3 regions of the Paenibacillus sp. P36 genome follow, and region 1 is predicted to be linked to each of the others. Evidence: a T-box and tRNA genes for the amino acid it is inferred to sense, from the RefSeq annotation. Region 1 holds a T-box; the other regions hold tRNA genes.
The links. The T-box of region 1 lies ahead of ACKTT9_RS13835 (arginine--tRNA ligase). A T-box ahead of a tRNA ligase gene usually reads a tRNA of that ligase, here a tRNA-Arg.
Positions count from the first base shown of each region.

Region 2: it encodes a tRNA-Arg, which carries the amino acid that the T-box ahead of ACKTT9_RS13835 (arginine--tRNA ligase) is inferred to sense. The anticodon was not compared.
Region 3: it encodes a tRNA-Arg, which carries the amino acid that the T-box ahead of ACKTT9_RS13835 (arginine--tRNA ligase) is inferred to sense. The anticodon was not compared.

Region 1 covers NZ_AP038372.1:3,146,254-3,151,818, forward strand. The annotation lists gene ACKTT9_RS13825 (GDYXXLXY domain-containing protein) at 1-1,634, shown strand, start outside; gene ACKTT9_RS13830 (EamA family transporter) at 1,694-2,575, shown strand; T-box leader at 2,624-2,844, shown strand; gene ACKTT9_RS13835 (arginine--tRNA ligase) at 2,899-4,788, shown strand; gene ACKTT9_RS13840 (hypothetical protein) at 4,937-5,086, shown strand; gene ACKTT9_RS13845 (hypothetical protein) at 5,177-5,565, shown strand, end outside.
Region 2 covers NZ_AP038372.1:853,548-859,112, reverse strand. The annotation lists gene ACKTT9_RS04000 (NlpC/P60 family protein) at 1-448, opposite strand, end outside; cyclic di-AMP (ydaO/yuaA leader) riboswitch at 450-599, opposite strand; gene ACKTT9_RS03995 (aldo/keto reductase) at 743-1,675, opposite strand; tRNA gene ACKTT9_RS03990 (tRNA-Gly) at 2,192-2,262, opposite strand; tRNA gene ACKTT9_RS03985 (tRNA-Pro) at 2,270-2,343, opposite strand; tRNA gene ACKTT9_RS03980 (tRNA-Arg) at 2,367-2,443, opposite strand; tRNA gene ACKTT9_RS03975 (tRNA-Gly) at 2,452-2,526, opposite strand; gene ACKTT9_RS03970 (AIM24 family protein) at 2,628-3,326, opposite strand; gene ACKTT9_RS03965 (hypothetical protein) at 3,341-3,796, opposite strand; gene ACKTT9_RS03960 (GyrI-like domain-containing protein) at 3,846-4,472, opposite strand; gene ACKTT9_RS03955 (ferritin) at 4,606-5,115, opposite strand; gene ACKTT9_RS03950 (DUF1450 domain-containing protein) at 5,234-5,485, opposite strand.
Region 3 covers NZ_AP038372.1:787,311-792,875, forward strand. The annotation lists gene ACKTT9_RS03630 (phytanoyl-CoA dioxygenase family protein) at 1-545, shown strand, start outside; gene ACKTT9_RS03635 (helix-turn-helix domain-containing protein) at 555-1,424, opposite strand; tRNA gene ACKTT9_RS03640 (tRNA-Gly) at 1,563-1,637, shown strand; tRNA gene ACKTT9_RS03645 (tRNA-Arg) at 1,646-1,722, shown strand; tRNA gene ACKTT9_RS03650 (tRNA-Pro) at 1,751-1,824, shown strand; gene ACKTT9_RS03655 (DUF1697 domain-containing protein) at 1,895-2,467, opposite strand; gene ACKTT9_RS03660 (HD-GYP domain-containing protein) at 2,835-3,872, shown strand; gene ACKTT9_RS03665 (diguanylate cyclase) at 3,915-4,805, shown strand; gene ACKTT9_RS03670 (ATP-binding protein) at 4,827-5,565, shown strand, end outside.

The DNA of each region.
Region 1 (5,565 bases):
GGGTGTTCATGAATCTGCCCCTGATTGGAGCTCTTGCGGCAGCGGTATGGTACTCACATAAAATGCGCAACAAAGCTTATTTATTGTACTCAGGCTTATTTATTTCAGCCACGATTACGTTTAAATACATCGAACTCGTCGTTCGCCATTATAATGAGCTTTTTTTCATCATCAGTTTGCTATTTGTGATTGTATTCATCGGTGCCAATGTGAAGTTCATGACATTTATTCGGGCATGGCAGCCTGCTGAGAAGCCAAGGAATGAAGTACTCGAAGGTGAGGCAGGAGAGGACGTTAAACCGGAAGGTGATTTTACCAAATGGATTGTGCGTGTTCTCACGGTTTCCGTTGTTATCATCGGATCGCTGTTAGGCAGCCTGACGGTTATCGGGATTGTTACGTTGGTGCTGGGGTTTGAGAACCCTGAGAATGTGTTGATGGGTTTTGGACTTGTCGTTGTAACCAGCATGATCTTTTTGAAAAAGCTAAATGCGCTAGTGAGGTACACCATACTCATCAGCGGACTGCTTCTTGGAGCGGGGGCGGCTGTGTTTGCAGAAAATATTCCCGTCCAATTCGCTTTCTTAGCGCTTACAATCGCCGCGTTTATCTATATTGCCGGGATGGTGCATCGCATTTTTTTCTTCCTTGCGGCAATTTTGATCACAGCTGCGATACTAACCAATTGGCTCGATAGCAGCGTTGTCATTTTGTCAGTGATTACGGGCTTATTGTTCGTCCTGTTTGCAGGCGGGCAGGTCATCGGGAATGCTGCAGTTAGGCAGCCGGTGCTCTATAGCAGCTATCCATCGTTTCTCTTCACATTGTTTGTGTTAACTTTCATGACCGAATCTGCTTGGTATTATGTCACCAACGCCCTTTTCTTTATCCTTGTCGTGCTTGCCTTAGTTGTTAGCAGGCAGCTGCATAGCCGTTGGATTTTTGCTTGGTCGATGGGGTTCTGGACAGCTTTCCTCGTGTATAAATATTACGATTTAGCCTGGAAGCTGCTGCACAAATCGATTACGTTTGGCATGATTGGCATCTTGATACTGATCTTTACCGTTTGGTACGAAAAAAGGCATCGCCTTGAAGCTGTCGAACCCGAAACGGCTGCTGGGGCAAACGTGAAAGCAAATCGGCTCCTTATTGCCGTGCTGGTGCTGCTGCAGATCGCAGCCATGTCGATACAAATTGGCAAAAGCGAGTGGCTGCTCTCCCATGGACAACTCATCAAACTCCAGCTTGAACCGCTGGACCCGCGTTCGCTTATTCAAGGGGATTATGTACGTTTGCGCTACACGATTTCTGAGCCGCCTATTTCCGATTTGAAGAACGATGATGTGACATCTAAAAAGAAAATCTCTGTCGTGCTCGCTCCGAACACAGCTACTGATGTGTATGAATTCAAACGTGTCTATACGAAAGGGGAAGAACTTGCCCCAGGAGAAGTGCGTATGAACGGTACTTGGAAAGGGTATGAGGGGATCGAATATGGCATTGAAAATTATTTCATTCCAGAAGGAACAGGCCGTACTTACGAACAAAATGCCAAGTTTGCGGAAGTGAAAGTCTCTGCTAGCGGTGATGCCATTCTTGAGCGACTTGTGCTGCAACAAAGTGTTGTTCATTAAAGATTAATGTGGTAAAATTACCCGATCTTTGCAAGCAAAAGAGAGGGGTAGCTGTTCGGATGTGGCTCATGTATTCCGTACTTGCGGCTTGCAGTTTCGGGCTGCGAGGCATTCTGTATCACTGGTCCAGCCAGCAATCATTAAACCGGAATGTGCTGCTATGCGGCACATTTTTCATGGGGGCGTTAATTAGCGGCAGCTGCGCCCTTCTATTACATCAAGCTTGGACCGTGACTGCGCTGATTGGCGTTCAAATGGGGCTGTTTTCTTTCGGGGCCAATGCCAGTATGTTCAAAGGTTTTGCCGTAGGGAAAGCGTCATTGGTCGCGATTCTGACCGGTTTGCCCTCCGTCGTTGTGGTTTTCGTTGCGTATCTGATTTGGGATGAACGACTTAATATCATGCAGTTTCTAGCCTTTGTTATTATCGTTATCGGAATTTTAGTCGTGCGTTACTCCAATGACATTACGCTCAAAAATTTGCAAGGCGCCGGTTGGGGTGCGCTGGCCTTGATTCTTTTTGCCGCCAATGACTTGTCGAGTAAGTGGACGACCTTGGTCGCGGCCCCGCTGTTTCCAACGTTATTTTGTATGTTTGCTACCGGAACTGTTTGTTTTGGTCTGTGGTGGTTGCGGGATCAGAAGCAAAGTGATCAGCAGCCTACACAGGTAAAAGTGGCAGCTACCTCAGGCTGGACGGAACGACGGACTTTTCTATTCGGGATGATCGTGGGCATTACGAATGTGGTTGGCATGATTTTCATCCTTCATGGATTTGATCATGGCAAGGCAGGCTTGGTTTCAGCTGTTGTCGCATTGAATGTACTAATCGTTCTGTTGTACACGCGATTTGTTTTGAAGGATAAATTCTCAAAGATGGAACAGTCTGGATTGGCTTTGGCCTTTATTGGCATTTTAATGATGAAGGTAGTTGCCTCTTGACAACTCCAGCATATTGAAGTAATATTCAGTCAATTCATAACTTGATATGTAACATTGATGAACAGGACAGTAGTTCTTGTCGGACAGTCGCAGCGAGCCGGAATTGGTGGGAACCGGTACGAATGTCAGGAACGAAACGGACCTGGGAAATGGTCTTCCGAAATGAGCAGTAGGAAGATCCGGCATAAGCCGTTATCGTTGGAGGGGTTAAATCTGCAGATTTAACACTTAGAGTGGTACCGCGGGAATGAACAGCTCTCGTCTCTTATTTAGAGACGGGGGCTTTTTTGTATGCAAATGATGCCATTTGGGAGGAAACTACGATGATTCAGCAGCTATTAACCGTTGAAATTGAGCAGCACGTCGAAGCCATGTTTCAGGAATCCGGGACGCAGCGTCCAGCTACTTTAAAAATTTTAACCGAGCATCCGGCGCACCCGGAACATGGAGACTACAGCTCCAACATTGCCATGCTTTTGGCCAAAATATTGCGCAAGTCCCCCTTGCAGATCGCTGGGGAGCTTCAAAGCCGCATCGAACAGAATGGGCTTGTTCAAGGTTTGTTTAGCAAAGCAGCTGCTGTTGCACCCGGCTTTCTGAACTTTTATATCAACTGGGATGCCTGGGCTAATGGGGAATTTCAAGCTCCAACGAAGCGCACCAGCCGCAGCAAACAAAACAAGGTGTTGGTGGAACATACCTCCATTAATCCTAACAAAGCCGCACATGTGGGGCATTTGAGAAATTCATGTATCGGTGACTCTTTGTCACGTATGCTATCGCATGCCGGGTATGACGTGGAGGTTCATAATTATATTGATGACCTCGGGAACCAATTAGCCGATACGGTGGTAGGTATTCTTCATACGCAAACGGAGGGAAGTTTTCCGCGATTCGGGGATTTTTGTTGGGAAACCTACGCGAAGGTGAATCAGGCCTATAAAGATCAGCCGGCGTTAGCCGAGCAGCGTTCTGTGGTCCTTCATGCTATTGAAAGCGGGACATCGAATCTTGCGTGGATGGGTGCTTTGGTTGCGGAGCGAATTGTGCGTGAGCAGTTGGAGGAAATGAAGCAATTTGGCATCTCCTATGATGTGCTGGTGTGGGAAAGCAGCATTGTTCGTGCAGGATTCTGGGATACCACTTTCGAGCTGCTGAGTAAAACGGAAATGTTTCATAAGGTGACGGAGGGGAAACTGGCAGGCTGTTGGGTACTGAAGAACCTTGAAGAAGGCGGAGCTGAAACCCCAGCGGACAATCAGGATTTTCAAGGGGATAAAGTGCTTGTTCGTTCAAATGGCATTCTCACCTACACCGCGAAGGATATCGCGTATCACCTTTGGAAATTCGGACTGCTGGAAAATGATTTTGTGTATAAAAAATGGGAGGATGGCTTGTGGTCAACGGCTGCTCAAGGAAGTAAAAAAACGATCGGGCGCGCAGATATGGTCATTAATGTCATTGACTACCGTCAGCAGTATCCGCAAGAGATGGTGAAGCTGGCACTTGAAGTGCTCGGTTATCAACAGCAGGCCAGTCAACTCAAGCATGTAAGCTACGGTGTTGTTTCTTTAAGTCCCGATACAGCGGCTGGGCTTGGTCTGGATACTTCCGAAGGCAAAAGTTCCTATGCGATGTCAGGCCGTCAAGGCATTGGGATTAAAGTCGCAGACCTTCTTGATCGCATGGAGAAAGTGATTGATTCCAAACGTTCAAGGAAAGCGGGAATATCCAGCAGATCCATCGCCGCGGCTTCGATTCGTTACTATTTGCTGAAATATCAACTGCAAACCGAAGTGATTTTTGATCTGGAGCAAGCGACCGAAGTGACAGGGAATACAGGTGTTTATTTGCTGTATGCTTACGCAAGAGCGAATCGTATTTTGGACAAAGCGAAGGTGGACGATCGTCTGCAAGCCATAGCGGCCAAGTTCCACGGAACTCTTCTGGAAGATCAGGAATACCAGCTGCTGAGGCATATCGCTTACTGGCCGGAAACTTTGGAGAATGCCACTGCTCAGTTGGCTCCTAGTTTAATTTGTCATTATGCGTTTGAATTAGCATCGTTGTTCAATCATTTTTATAGCGCATGTCCGGTTTTAAAAGGGAGCGAAGAGAGCATTTCCCACCGCTTATGGATTACACAAACGGTGAAGGCTACCCTTCATGAAGCGCTTGAACTGCTCGGTATGCCGACTCCTAAACGATTATAAAAAGATCCCTTAGATAGAGCCTATTGTGCTCCCCTTATGTATTTGCTGATACAGCCTGTCAACGGGCTGCATAAAAAGCAGAAAAAGCGCTAACCCCTTCCGAGTTCGAGCATGAAGTGCCATGTTTGCTGAGAGGGGGTGGTGATGTATGCAGCGTAAAACAAACAAAAAATCGAGCTACAGCAGCGGAAAAACAAAAGTGAGAGTCAGACAATCCGCGAGTGCAACCATTGGTCAAGGCGGGAATTCGATCTCGGTGAACGCTTCTGAGGTTGGCGTCGTCCGCATTCGTCCTTAAAAATGCAACAATAGCTTTCTGATCTGGATTAAATGCGGTACAATAGGGATATTCGTGCCAATATGAATGATTCAGGAGGCTTTTACCACAATGACAGAAAAAGAGATCGAAACACAAACCGAAGAAAATAACGCACAAGATTTGGAACAAGAACAGGCCCAGATCATTATGACTTGGTTTCAGCACATAAACGAAGTTATGAAGGCGCAATTTCCCGAATATGAAGTCGAGGGACAAATCGGAAATAACCCAACGTATGGCCCGATGTTTGCTTTTACACTTAAAAAAGATGAGAAGTTCACGTCATGTGGATTTTTCCTCAATGAAATTATGAGAAATTTCCAAACCAATCCGAACGCTGGACTCTGGCTTTCTTCCTTCTTTGTGGACTTGCTGAGAAGCCCGGAGAATCATCTGCTGCCTAATCCGCCGCAAACGGAAGACCAAGCGAAAGAACTTCTGGATAAACATATTGTTCC
Region 2 (5,565 bases), 2.3 Mb from region 1:
CGATCTGATTGGCTTCGTTCCATTCAATTGGCGAACCGAAGGTTTCCGTGATGAAACGCAGTGGGACATATGTATTCCCTTGGAACACGGTTGGACTGCTTTCCAAACTGATCTTCTTACTGTTCACAAGCGCTTGTTGCTGCTCTGTAATGAGTAAGATGGATTGCTGCTTGTTAACCAGTGTGACCTCGATTTGATCCTCTTGCTTCTCCCAGCTCACCTGATAGCCCAGCTTCTCAGATAACACTCGGAGTGGAACTTGCATGATGCCCTTGTCATCAATATAAGGCTGAACTTCCGGAAACTTCAGCAGCTCATCATTGACTTGCACCTTGACAGGGCGGTCCGTAGGCGCGGATGCAGCCTGAGCGGAGTGTGCTGTAAACATCGGTACTGCGGCGCATAATAGTGCGCATGAACAAATAAGACGTGAAGAAAAAGATTTCAAAACCTTGCCTCCTTGACGCCTCCGAGGTTAGTTGACGGGTTCGGGAAGAGGTTTTCCCTAGTACGCTCAGCTAGCAGCGCTCATTCACCCCAAATAAAGAAGTCCCCCGTACCAGAGCTTGCGATGCTCCAAGATTCGGCATTTTTTGTCTATGTTAGACTAGCATAGTTTAATTGGTAGGTACAACCTTTGCAAAACGGTAAGTTTTACCAATGTATTTTGTCGCATATTGCGTACGGAATACTAGGGATAATGGGCAAAAAAAACCACCCTAGAGGGTGGTTTTTCCTGCGATTAGGTGTAGCCAATTACGGATAGCGCACGATCGCTGACTGTGTTCAAAGTTGCTAACTCTGAGGCGGTTAATGATAATGAGGCCGCTTTGATATTATTTTCAAGATGATGCTCATCCTGTGTCCCTATAATAGCCGAAGTAAGTGCTTCCTGGTGCAGCAGCCAAGCAATTGCGATCTGTGTCACGTTAGTGTCCTTGGCATCCGCCATTTCTTTCATGACAGCTAAAAGCTCCTTCTCCGCCTCCAGATGCTCCGGTAGGAACAGCCTTCTCTCCTTGCGGAAGTCTCCCTCTTTCAATGCCTTTCCATGAAGGTGGAAAGCGCCTGTCAGAATCCCCTTGGCGATTGAGCTGTAGCTCATCACACCAATGTTGTGTTCCTGGCAGAATGGCAAAATCTCTGGCTCGATAGCTCTGTGCAGCAAACTGTATTCCGGCTGAATCACATCGATTTGCGCGTAATTTACGGCTTCTTTCAGCTGCTCCAAAGAAAAATTCGAAACGCCGATAGCCCGAATCAAGCCTTCTTCTTTCAGCTTCACAAATTCACCAAGCGTATCCTGCACAGGTATCTCAAAACTTGGCCAGTGAATGTAATAAACATCTATGTAATCAGTCTTCAAACGGTTCAAACTGTTTTCTGCCGATCTTCTTACATCTTGAGGAGCTAGATTGCTTCGGCTCACCTTCGTCGTAATGATGCATTGCTTACGTATATCCGCCAAAGCAGCGCCGACGATCTCTTCCGAGTGTCCATTGCCGTAGCCTTCAGCTGTATCAAACGTTGTGATGCCCAGCTCGAACGCTTTACGGATGAGCTCGATATTATTTTGGTCGTTCGTGAACTCCCAAGGACCTCCTCCAAGCTCCCAACAGCCAAAAGTTATGTTTGAGATGTCAAAACCTGCATGTCCTAGCTTTTTCGCCTTCATAGTCGCCGACCTCATTTCATTGATATCGTCCCACGATAATGCACACGTTAACAAAACAAGTATACCGCTTTCATTTACTTTTGCCAAGAAATATGCGGGCTCGGGTATCGGGTGAGGATGGTCTCCATAGCTGTACCATGTCTTTTCTGTACGTTAACGGAACTACTGGCATCTATTTAGCTCGAAAACGGTGCATTCGCCCCTCCTAGGGAACTACGGTCCTCTATTTTGCCGTTTTCAGGTGATACGCCGCTTTTAGGCAGCAAATAAAGGCTTGTAGTTCCCCTAACCGGGGAATTCGGCTGATTTACTCGAAATAGCGACCTCCAGTTCCCTTCGCTTTCCGCCCTCATTGAACATGCTTCCTTCGGAAGCAATCATCGGTAGATTTGGACGCGCGTCCTACTCGGGCTTACTCAAGCTGCCTTCACGGACGGTCGAACCCTTTGTGGGTTCTCTTCCCTTACCCGTGCAAAAGAAAAAGCCACCCGAAGGTGGCTCTTTCTTTTCTTGTGAAGCGGGTGATGGGAATCGAACCCACGCTACCAGCTTGGAAGGCTGAAGTTCTACCATTGAACTACACCCGCGTAAATATCGGGATGACACGATTTGAACATGCGACCCCCTGCTCCCAAAGCAGGTGCTCTACCAAGCTGAGCTACATCCCGAAACGCTTATAACTTAATTAAAATGGCGCGCCCTGAGAGATTCGAACTCCCGACCTTTTGATTCGTAGTCAAATACTCTATCCAGCTGAGCTAAGGGCGCTTAAAATATGGAGCGGAAGACGGGGATCGAACCCGCGACCCTCGCCTTGGCAAGGCGATGCTCTACCGCTGAGCCACTTCCGCACGGTATGTGTTGCTTGTCACTTCATTTCTTTCTCAGAGGCGACAAGGAATAATATATCAGGATTTCAGAACAAATGCAAATGTTTTTTCTTACCAATCGCTTATTTTATAAAAATACCGCCAAAAGGCAGCACTTCCCTTGCAATTCGCCGCAATAAGCTATCGTTTTTCATATGCTCATCCAACTTGCGATCCGGCTTACATGGCTGCAGCAGCACATGTCCTTGCCCTGTCATCTCCCAATGATAATTCATATGCTGGCTCGCTAATGTATTACCATAAACACAAAGGCGCAATACTGCATTCCGAGGATACGCAATTAGACAATGAATATCTACATATAAAGGCTGCTTCGGATCCAAAGCCATCTGATACAAGGGCCCAGTGGTCAAAAGCCCCAGTGTTCCCGGCCCTTTGAACTGCATTTTCACGAGATCTTGCGTGATCAGTGTATTTTTAACATTTTGTAAGTGAGAAGTAAAGCTGACACCGCCGGTATAAAACAGAACATGCCGGAACTCATACAAAAGATCATCCTCATCACCAATAGGCACCACAGACATGCTGTAGCCTTCTGGCAAACCTAGCATGAGCTGAGCAGGACCATACACGCGCGACTGAATCAGACGTTTTTTGCGGTACATACTGGGTAGCTTCATCAAAGAGTCCTCTCTTTGCTCAGACTTCCCTTGAAAAGCTACGATTTGGTTCGGATGCAGCACATGAATCGACTCGTCCTTCTCGATGCGCAGTGTGGCCATTTTTGCGTGTGAGCTTGCATGTTCGAAAGTAACTTCCACGCCTCTCAGGCCTCCTATCTCATTTGACGCTTCTGCCTCCGCCAGACCACATACCGGAACACCCGTCCAAGTACAAAATACAACACTACAAGCACAACCACCGCGATAACCATATTCGTTATCTTCCGACTCCGGTTTTCTTTATCTATTGCAACCTGCTCCATGGCCTTTAAGCGCTCTTGCAGTCGTTCATTTTCTTTCTGAAGCGCTTCGTTTTGTTGAAGGAGCTTTTCCTCGGTTTCCTGCGAATGCCGGATCGTTTCCGAGAGCTTGTCCTTTTGCTCCTCTAATTGCTGTTTCGTTGCCTCGTAATCTTTCTGAATTTGCTCCACATTCTCAGGCAGTTGATAGATATCTTTCACCCTATCGAGCCAGGAGGCTTGGGCTGCAGAGGCAGGGTACATAAGCCCTATCCAAATGACTAGCACGCCGATCACGTGACCAATAACAGATATATGCCGTGTCCGCATCGCCTTCCCTCCCAACAGCTCGACATTTTCTTCTATTTTACAGCAAAAATCAACCCTTCACCACTTCTGCCGCCTTAACAGGGTAACGCAAAATCGTTCTCATTTTCAAAGGATCAATCTTCCTCGGGTCAGATAAATAGATTTCATGATGGAGGCCGCTAATGCTTAAATGGCTTGTCTCCATAAATTCGTACATTTGAGTTAGCGTTTCAGGCTCGGAAGCATACGGACCCATATGCAGCATCTGGACACAGCTTCCTTCATGCAAGGTTTCAAATACAATATCTGAAAGCAAATCCAGCTCCTTTTTCTTGCCTAAAGCTTTAACTCGGGCTTCCTCTACCTTCTCTGCTGTAACATAATCGGGCATCCTAATCAAAAGTTTCCAACGCCACTGCTCCCTCGGCACCTCGAGCGCGTTCCGGCTATCTCCATCCACCCACCACAAGCCCTCCAGCTTGGCCACAGTGAAGTCTTTCTCCTCCATCTTATAAATGCCCTTAATGCTGTAAGAAAGCGTGTAGAGCGCTTCAGTCGCTTGTGCGAAGACGTCTCCATTCGGGTCCCCAGTTCCTTCAATGGTCACATACCAAACAGGCCCAAATTCCATTAGCTGTGGTTTCGTCGGAGCTGTGTAATAGGATTTGTAGACTTTGGCTAAATCTAACTTTTCCATGCGGCACTTCCTTTTTTCTTTCAGTATATAAAATAAACCCTGACAGCTATACGTCAGTAAACATAGAAAAAACCTACCCTTCGCTGTAAACGGCGAAAAAGTAAGTTTCGGTCTTCATTAGTATCGTATGTAATTATTCCCCGGTTGGTGGAGTGAACGTGCGCTGTGCAAATTCCGCATCCAACATGAAGAAGGCATTGCTGTCTTTGTCGATTCGTTTCAACTTGTTAATAATGCTGTCGAACATCGCTTCTTCCTCTACCTGCTCATCGATAAACCATTTGAGGAACTGCATCGTCGCATGCTCACGATCGTTGAGAGCCAAATCAGAGAGATGGTAAATACGTCTTGTAACTTCCTGCTCATGCTTGTATGCATGCTCAAAAGCGTCGAGGATCGATTCGTACTCATTCACTGGCGTATCCATACCGGCGAAGGCAACCTTTTTCCCGCGATCATTAATAAATTTGAAAATCTTCATTGCATGAAATTTCTCTTCTTCCGCTTGAACGATAAAAAAGTTCGAGAACCCATCCAAGCTTTCTGCTGCACAATAACCGGCTATGGCCAAATAGACGTGCGCGGAGTAAAATTCATAGTTCATCTGCTCATTGAGCGCTTCCGTTAGTTCATCTTTTAACATGATGTGCTGCACATCCTTTCTGTATGGTTACTTTTTGCAAATCCCCATACATACAAGATTACCAGAACTTCATATACAAATACAAACGGAAGTCATAAATTTTACAAAGGTTATGTACTTAGGCCATTACGGTTTCAGCCCTTGATTCAGCAATAATCTGCTTGAGCTGAGCATATAGTAAGTCAGGCGAAGCCGCACAAACCAAGTTCTTTTTGCCGATCATCGCGATGCACTCTTTCTTGCAATGCTTACAGTTTCCCAGGCAATCCTTCTTCTTTTGCTTCAATTTGGGGTATTCATTTTTCAACGACTTATATATTTGTTTGGATCCGAATTTCTCATTTCTGCAGCAGTATTTAATCGTTTTCATGTCATAACCTCCACCGCTCATATCTACCGCCTATACCCTGATATTAGTGATAATAATAATCAATGTCAACAGAAATTTGA
Region 3 (5,565 bases), 2.4 Mb from region 1:
GTAAAGCCATCATCGATATTGCCGCGGAGCAGGAACTATATCCTGAGACCACGAGGTTTTTGACGAGTCCGGATATTGTAAGCTTTTTAGAGCAAATTCTAGGGGATCAAGTCAAACTGTGGATGGGGATGTACGCGGTCGTAGCTCCCCACGGCAATGGTTTGGAGTGGCATCAAGATAATCAGTACACACATATTCTGGGTCATATGCTCAATGGTTTTATTGCCCTTGATGATATCAGTCAAGAGAACGCAGGCTTGTGGCTGGCCCCGGGATCACATTTACTCGGGCGGCAGCCCAATATCAATACAGAGCCTGGCCATAAGCGCGCTGCAGAGCCGGAGAATGGTGTACCTTGTCCACCATTAGCCCCAGGCGATGCTGTGTTCTTCCATCGTGAGACGCTGCACCACAGCAAGAAGAATCACACGGATAAGCCTAGACGCGCCTATGCCTTCCAAGTCGCGGCGGCAAGCTGCCGGTACGCCCAGTCGGGCAAACGGCTTGAGGACCGTGTCCTTTTGTCCGGATACGTCAAAGGATAAAGTCATCTTTTAATCAACCTTAGCTGTGATACTGGATGATGTTGCTGCCTGTCTGCGGTATACGCTTGGTGTCATCCCCCGATGTTCTTTGAATACTTTGTTGAAGTAGCTAGGGGTGCTGAAACCGCAGGCGAGGGCAATATCTGTAATGGATTCATGCGTGTGCATCAGCATATGAGCTGCATACTGAAGCCGAAGTCGAATGACAAATTCATTAGGAGAAGAGCCTGTCAATTCTCTGAATTTGGTATAGAACCAGGTCTTCTTCAGGTCTGACCTATGGATAAGCAAATCTACGTCCACTTCTTCTGACCAGTGGGTGATGAGATGCTCTATGGCTGCTATGACGCCGGATAGGGAGGGAGCCGCGAACGATTGCTCTAACGAATGGTAGTACCTTTGAATTTGGACAAGGATTTGAATGAACAACGTCATCTGCTGGAGCTGCCAGCCTGGCTGATCTTGCTTCTGCTCCTGCAAGGCCTCCGTAGCAAGCCGTATGATCGATTGTGCGTATGGCGATGCTGCGGGGATTACCTGGGACGTGTTCATCGTATAAAAAGGGACTAGCAAGCTGTATCCGCCCGGAATGAAAGCAACGTAATCGGGTGAGAAGAGAAGCATGATCCAACGGCTTGGTTTCCCTTCCTCCCGGGTCAAGTTCCAGTGCGGTTCGAACGGGCGCAGCAAAAGGATATCGCCAGGATCGGCATAATACCACTCGTCGCCAATCGGATATTTCATTGTACTATCAAGGGCTATACTGACCTCCAAAGCGGCATGCATATGAAATTCATGCTCCGTGTATACCGCCAGCTTTTCTTCGAAGATGATCCCTTGTGCAACCTTGACGTTCTGATCAAAAAAAGATGCTTCCACATATTCCCTCCTCTCGGTGATGGAAAACTACAGGTAAAAACTGGCGAAAAATAATTAAACATTTTATTTGCTTTTTGTAAAGAATCCTGTTATATTACTACTTGTCGCTTTTAAAGAAGCGGCATGAAACACCTACTTGCGGAAGTGGCTCAGCGGTAGAGCATCGCCTTGCCAAGGCGAGGGTCGCGGGTTCGATCCCCGTCTTCCGCTCCATATTTTAAGCGCCCTTAGCTCAGCTGGATAGAGTATTTGACTACGAATCAAAAGGTCGGGAGTTCGAATCTCTCAGGGCGCGCCATTTTTACATTTAACATACATAGCAGTATCGGGACGTAGCTCAGCTTGGTAGAGCACCTGCTTTGGGAGCAGGGGGTCGCATGTTCAAATCGTGTCGTCCCGATCAAACAAAAAGAAGTATAATCGATCAGTAGATAGACTGGGAGATTATGCTTCTTTTTATGTTTTCTGTGTTATCGTTGCGTGGAAGCAGCCATATCATTGGCTAAGGAAACAAGCTTACTAAGCGTTTTCCAATTGCGCACGGTAGCAGGAACATCAAGCTTCGGCAGGTTATTGGCAAGCTTGGATTTTAGAATGCTGTGTCGGTACAGCAGATAGATTTCTCTTCCTTTTGCTCGCAGCTGGTCATCCTCGGTTTGGAACACCTCAAGACGTGCTAAGCTTTCTTTGGACGGCTCTTTAGGCAGGAAGGCTACGTAAAGGCTTTCGGCATCGGACATAGACTCCGCTTCGGAGATTTCGTCGGCCGTGTACGGGCAATTGGCGGCTATGAGATTCAGTTCCTCCGCAGTTCTCAAAATCACGGCTAAAGAGATATGAAAGACGCGGTCAATCTCACTCTCGATCAGCTGGCGCAGCGATTCTTCATCCGCATCCGATTCGAACAATACATTGCCGCTCTGAATATAGGTCTGAACACGAAGCAGCCCGATTTGCTCCAATGTTTTTCGAAGCTCAGCCATTTTGATGATATTTTTCCCACCCACATTAATGCCACGCAATAACGCGATATAGATCGCCATCCCATTCACTTCTCTCTTTTAATATACATGAAATATACATCAAAATATCCATCAGCGCCATTCCCTTAATATCCATACTTTACCATGGAAAAAGTGTAGTTACATACTACATCATGGAAGGTAGTGACATCATGTGTCGAAAGTCCCATCCAGTTTGCGAAGTGGCGCCCTATTTGCTTTGACACAAATCGACGAATGTCTCTCGCGTAAACACTCATAACGTGTGAAATTATAACTTTTCTAGTAAAAAAATATTAAAATTATGGAAAAAATTATTTATAATAGAGGAGATTCTCCTTAACAAGAAGAACTAGTACTAATTAAAATGTCGGGGCAGTCTACTTGAGAAGAATAAGAGGTAACATCTATGCAGAATTCATTGTTTTTCAAGAATGTGATAAATTCTGATTCCATCTTCGAATCGATCGGCCAATTGAATGATATTGCCAAAAAATCAATAGGCTGTGAACATATCTCTCTTTTTCTAATGGATGAGAAACATCAGATTACCCCAGCTTCTTATTCCGTAAATATTAGTACAGCAGTCATGGAGCAGTTAAAGTACATAGTCCTTCACACACAATTTTTTTCCCAAATGCCAGAAGGTTCCCGTTTGTCGGTGTATGAGGCAGATGGAATGCTTCGCGATCACCTTCTAAAATCCAGATACGAATGTATTTATGGATTCCACATAAAGCACGGCCCTTCGTACGGTGCCCTACTATTCTCATTTCCTTCGGATATTCAGTTGAAAGACGATCAATTGCAGTTATGCAATCTCATCAAATTACATATGGAGCAGTTGATTAAAAAGATTCAATTCCGCAAGCAAGTGCTTAAGCAGCAGGCTTACGAAAGTCTCTTTAACACATTAAGAGTGAAAGACAGTTTTACAGTTGATCATTGCTATAATGTTGCTTTCTATTCTACGCTGCTTGGCGCGAAGGCCGGCGTCAGCGAAACCGAGTTGGAAACTTTGAAGCTGGGCGCTTTGCTTCACGATGTAGGGAAATTAGCTATTCCCGATCATATTCTCATGAAGCCCGGCCGTTTAACGGACGAAGAGTTTAATGTCATCCGCCAACATCCTGTGATTGGGTTTGAATTGCTGAAGGAACTGCAGGATGTGGAACATCTATTGCCTATGGTCAGGTGGCATCACGAGCGGATGGATGGACGGGGGTACCCGGATCAATTGAGCGGATCGGACATCCCTTATCTCGTACGGATTGTAAGTATCGCCGATGCGTTCGACGCGATGACATCCACGAGAGTTTACCGGAACTCGCTTCACGTTCATGAAGTAAGAGAGCAGCTGCTTACTCATGCGGGCAAACAATTTGACGAGAAATTGGTACGGATCTTCTTAAGCATCATCGATGAGCAAATGCAAATGAATGGTTAGTGGACTCAAAACTATTATCGTAATGAAAGATGGGATAAATGAATGAGCGGTCGTATTCTTATCATCGATGATGAACCTCATAACTTAAATATACTGCGTATATTTTTGAATTCGTTACATTATGAAATTTTTACCGTTGAAGATGGTACAGAAGCGCAGGCGATGGTCAAAGAAGTGATGCCTGATCTGATTTTGCTCGATGTGATGATGCCGGAAATTACAGGGTTTGAAATATGTAAAAGCTTGATTTCGGAACCTGATTTTGACACACCCATTATTTTCTTATCGGCCAATGCGCAGAAAGAAGACATTTTACAGGGATTGCGCCTAGGAGCGGTTGATTATTTAACAAAGCCTTTTGATTTGGATGTGCTGGAACGGAAAGTTGAGATCGCCCTTCATCAAAAAGCCAAGATTAAGAACTTGAAGAAAGACAATAAACAACTGGCCAAATTGGTCTACGTAGACGCATTAACCGGTCTATATAATCGAGCTTATTTAGATATTACGATCCGGATGATCAGTGAGGGAACTAAGAAATTCCAGGCTGCTATGATGGTGGATATGGACTATTTTAAAGATATTAACGATAATTTCGGCCATTTGGTTGGCGATCAAGTATTGCGGGAAGTTGCTGCAATCATACAGTCTAAGGTTTCAAGCGATCACGATTTAGCGTTTCGTTATGGCGGGGATGAATATTTGGTTCTGCTCCATAATGAAGCGAATTGTGTTGAAATAGCCAATAGCATCATTAAGGATGTAGATAGTTTAAAAGTTAGCTTGGCACCTAATAAGATGCAAGAGTTTTCTGTAAGTATTGGATTAACCAATAATTTCGATCCGACCTGTTTTGAGCAAATTATTACACAAGCGGATGCCGCACTACTCGGAGCCAAAAACAGTGGAAGACATCAAATAAAGATTCGTTAGACAAAGGAGAATGAGGAAAGCATGGTCATGGAGCTTATGAGTTTTCAGAAATTGTTTCAAATGACAAAAGTTATCAATTCACAGTTTGAGCTGTCGGAAATTTTGCAGGTTTTCGTAGATGCGATCGCCGGCGAGATTACGCAAGCAGATTTGGTTGGTTTTTTCCTGAAGCAGCCCGATGGTACGTTCAAAGGATATAAAGGCAATAAATTACCTGTTGATATCACGGAATTGTTAATTGATCCGAAAGAGGATGAATTTGTAAGAGATATTTTACGAAATCAATCCAGTGACTACATTTCTGATACAAGTATAGATTTGCGTTTGGATCAGTCCAAAAGACAGTTGCTGAAAATTAAATCCATCCTCGGTATCCCGGTCATCGTCGATAATGAGGTGTTTGGTCTAGTCTTCGTTCATGATTTCGGTAAACCAATGAATATTACGCCAGAGCAAATGGAAGTCACGGAAGCCTTTGTTAATATGGCCAGTGTAGCCATTCGCAATATCCGGATGTTTGAGCAGCGTCAACTGCTTATGGAAAAGCAGCAGCTTCTTCTTGATGCGACGAAAGCATTGTCCGAATCGTTATCTGTCAAAGATGTACTGAACACGTTTTTCTACTACATGCGCAAAGCAAGCGGATCGAAGGATATCGGAATTCATTTATACAATGAAAAAGAACATACGATTGAGCCTTATCAGTTGTCCTCAGAGAATGTGACGATGGATGAATGGAAGGTGAAACATCGCGAGGTCA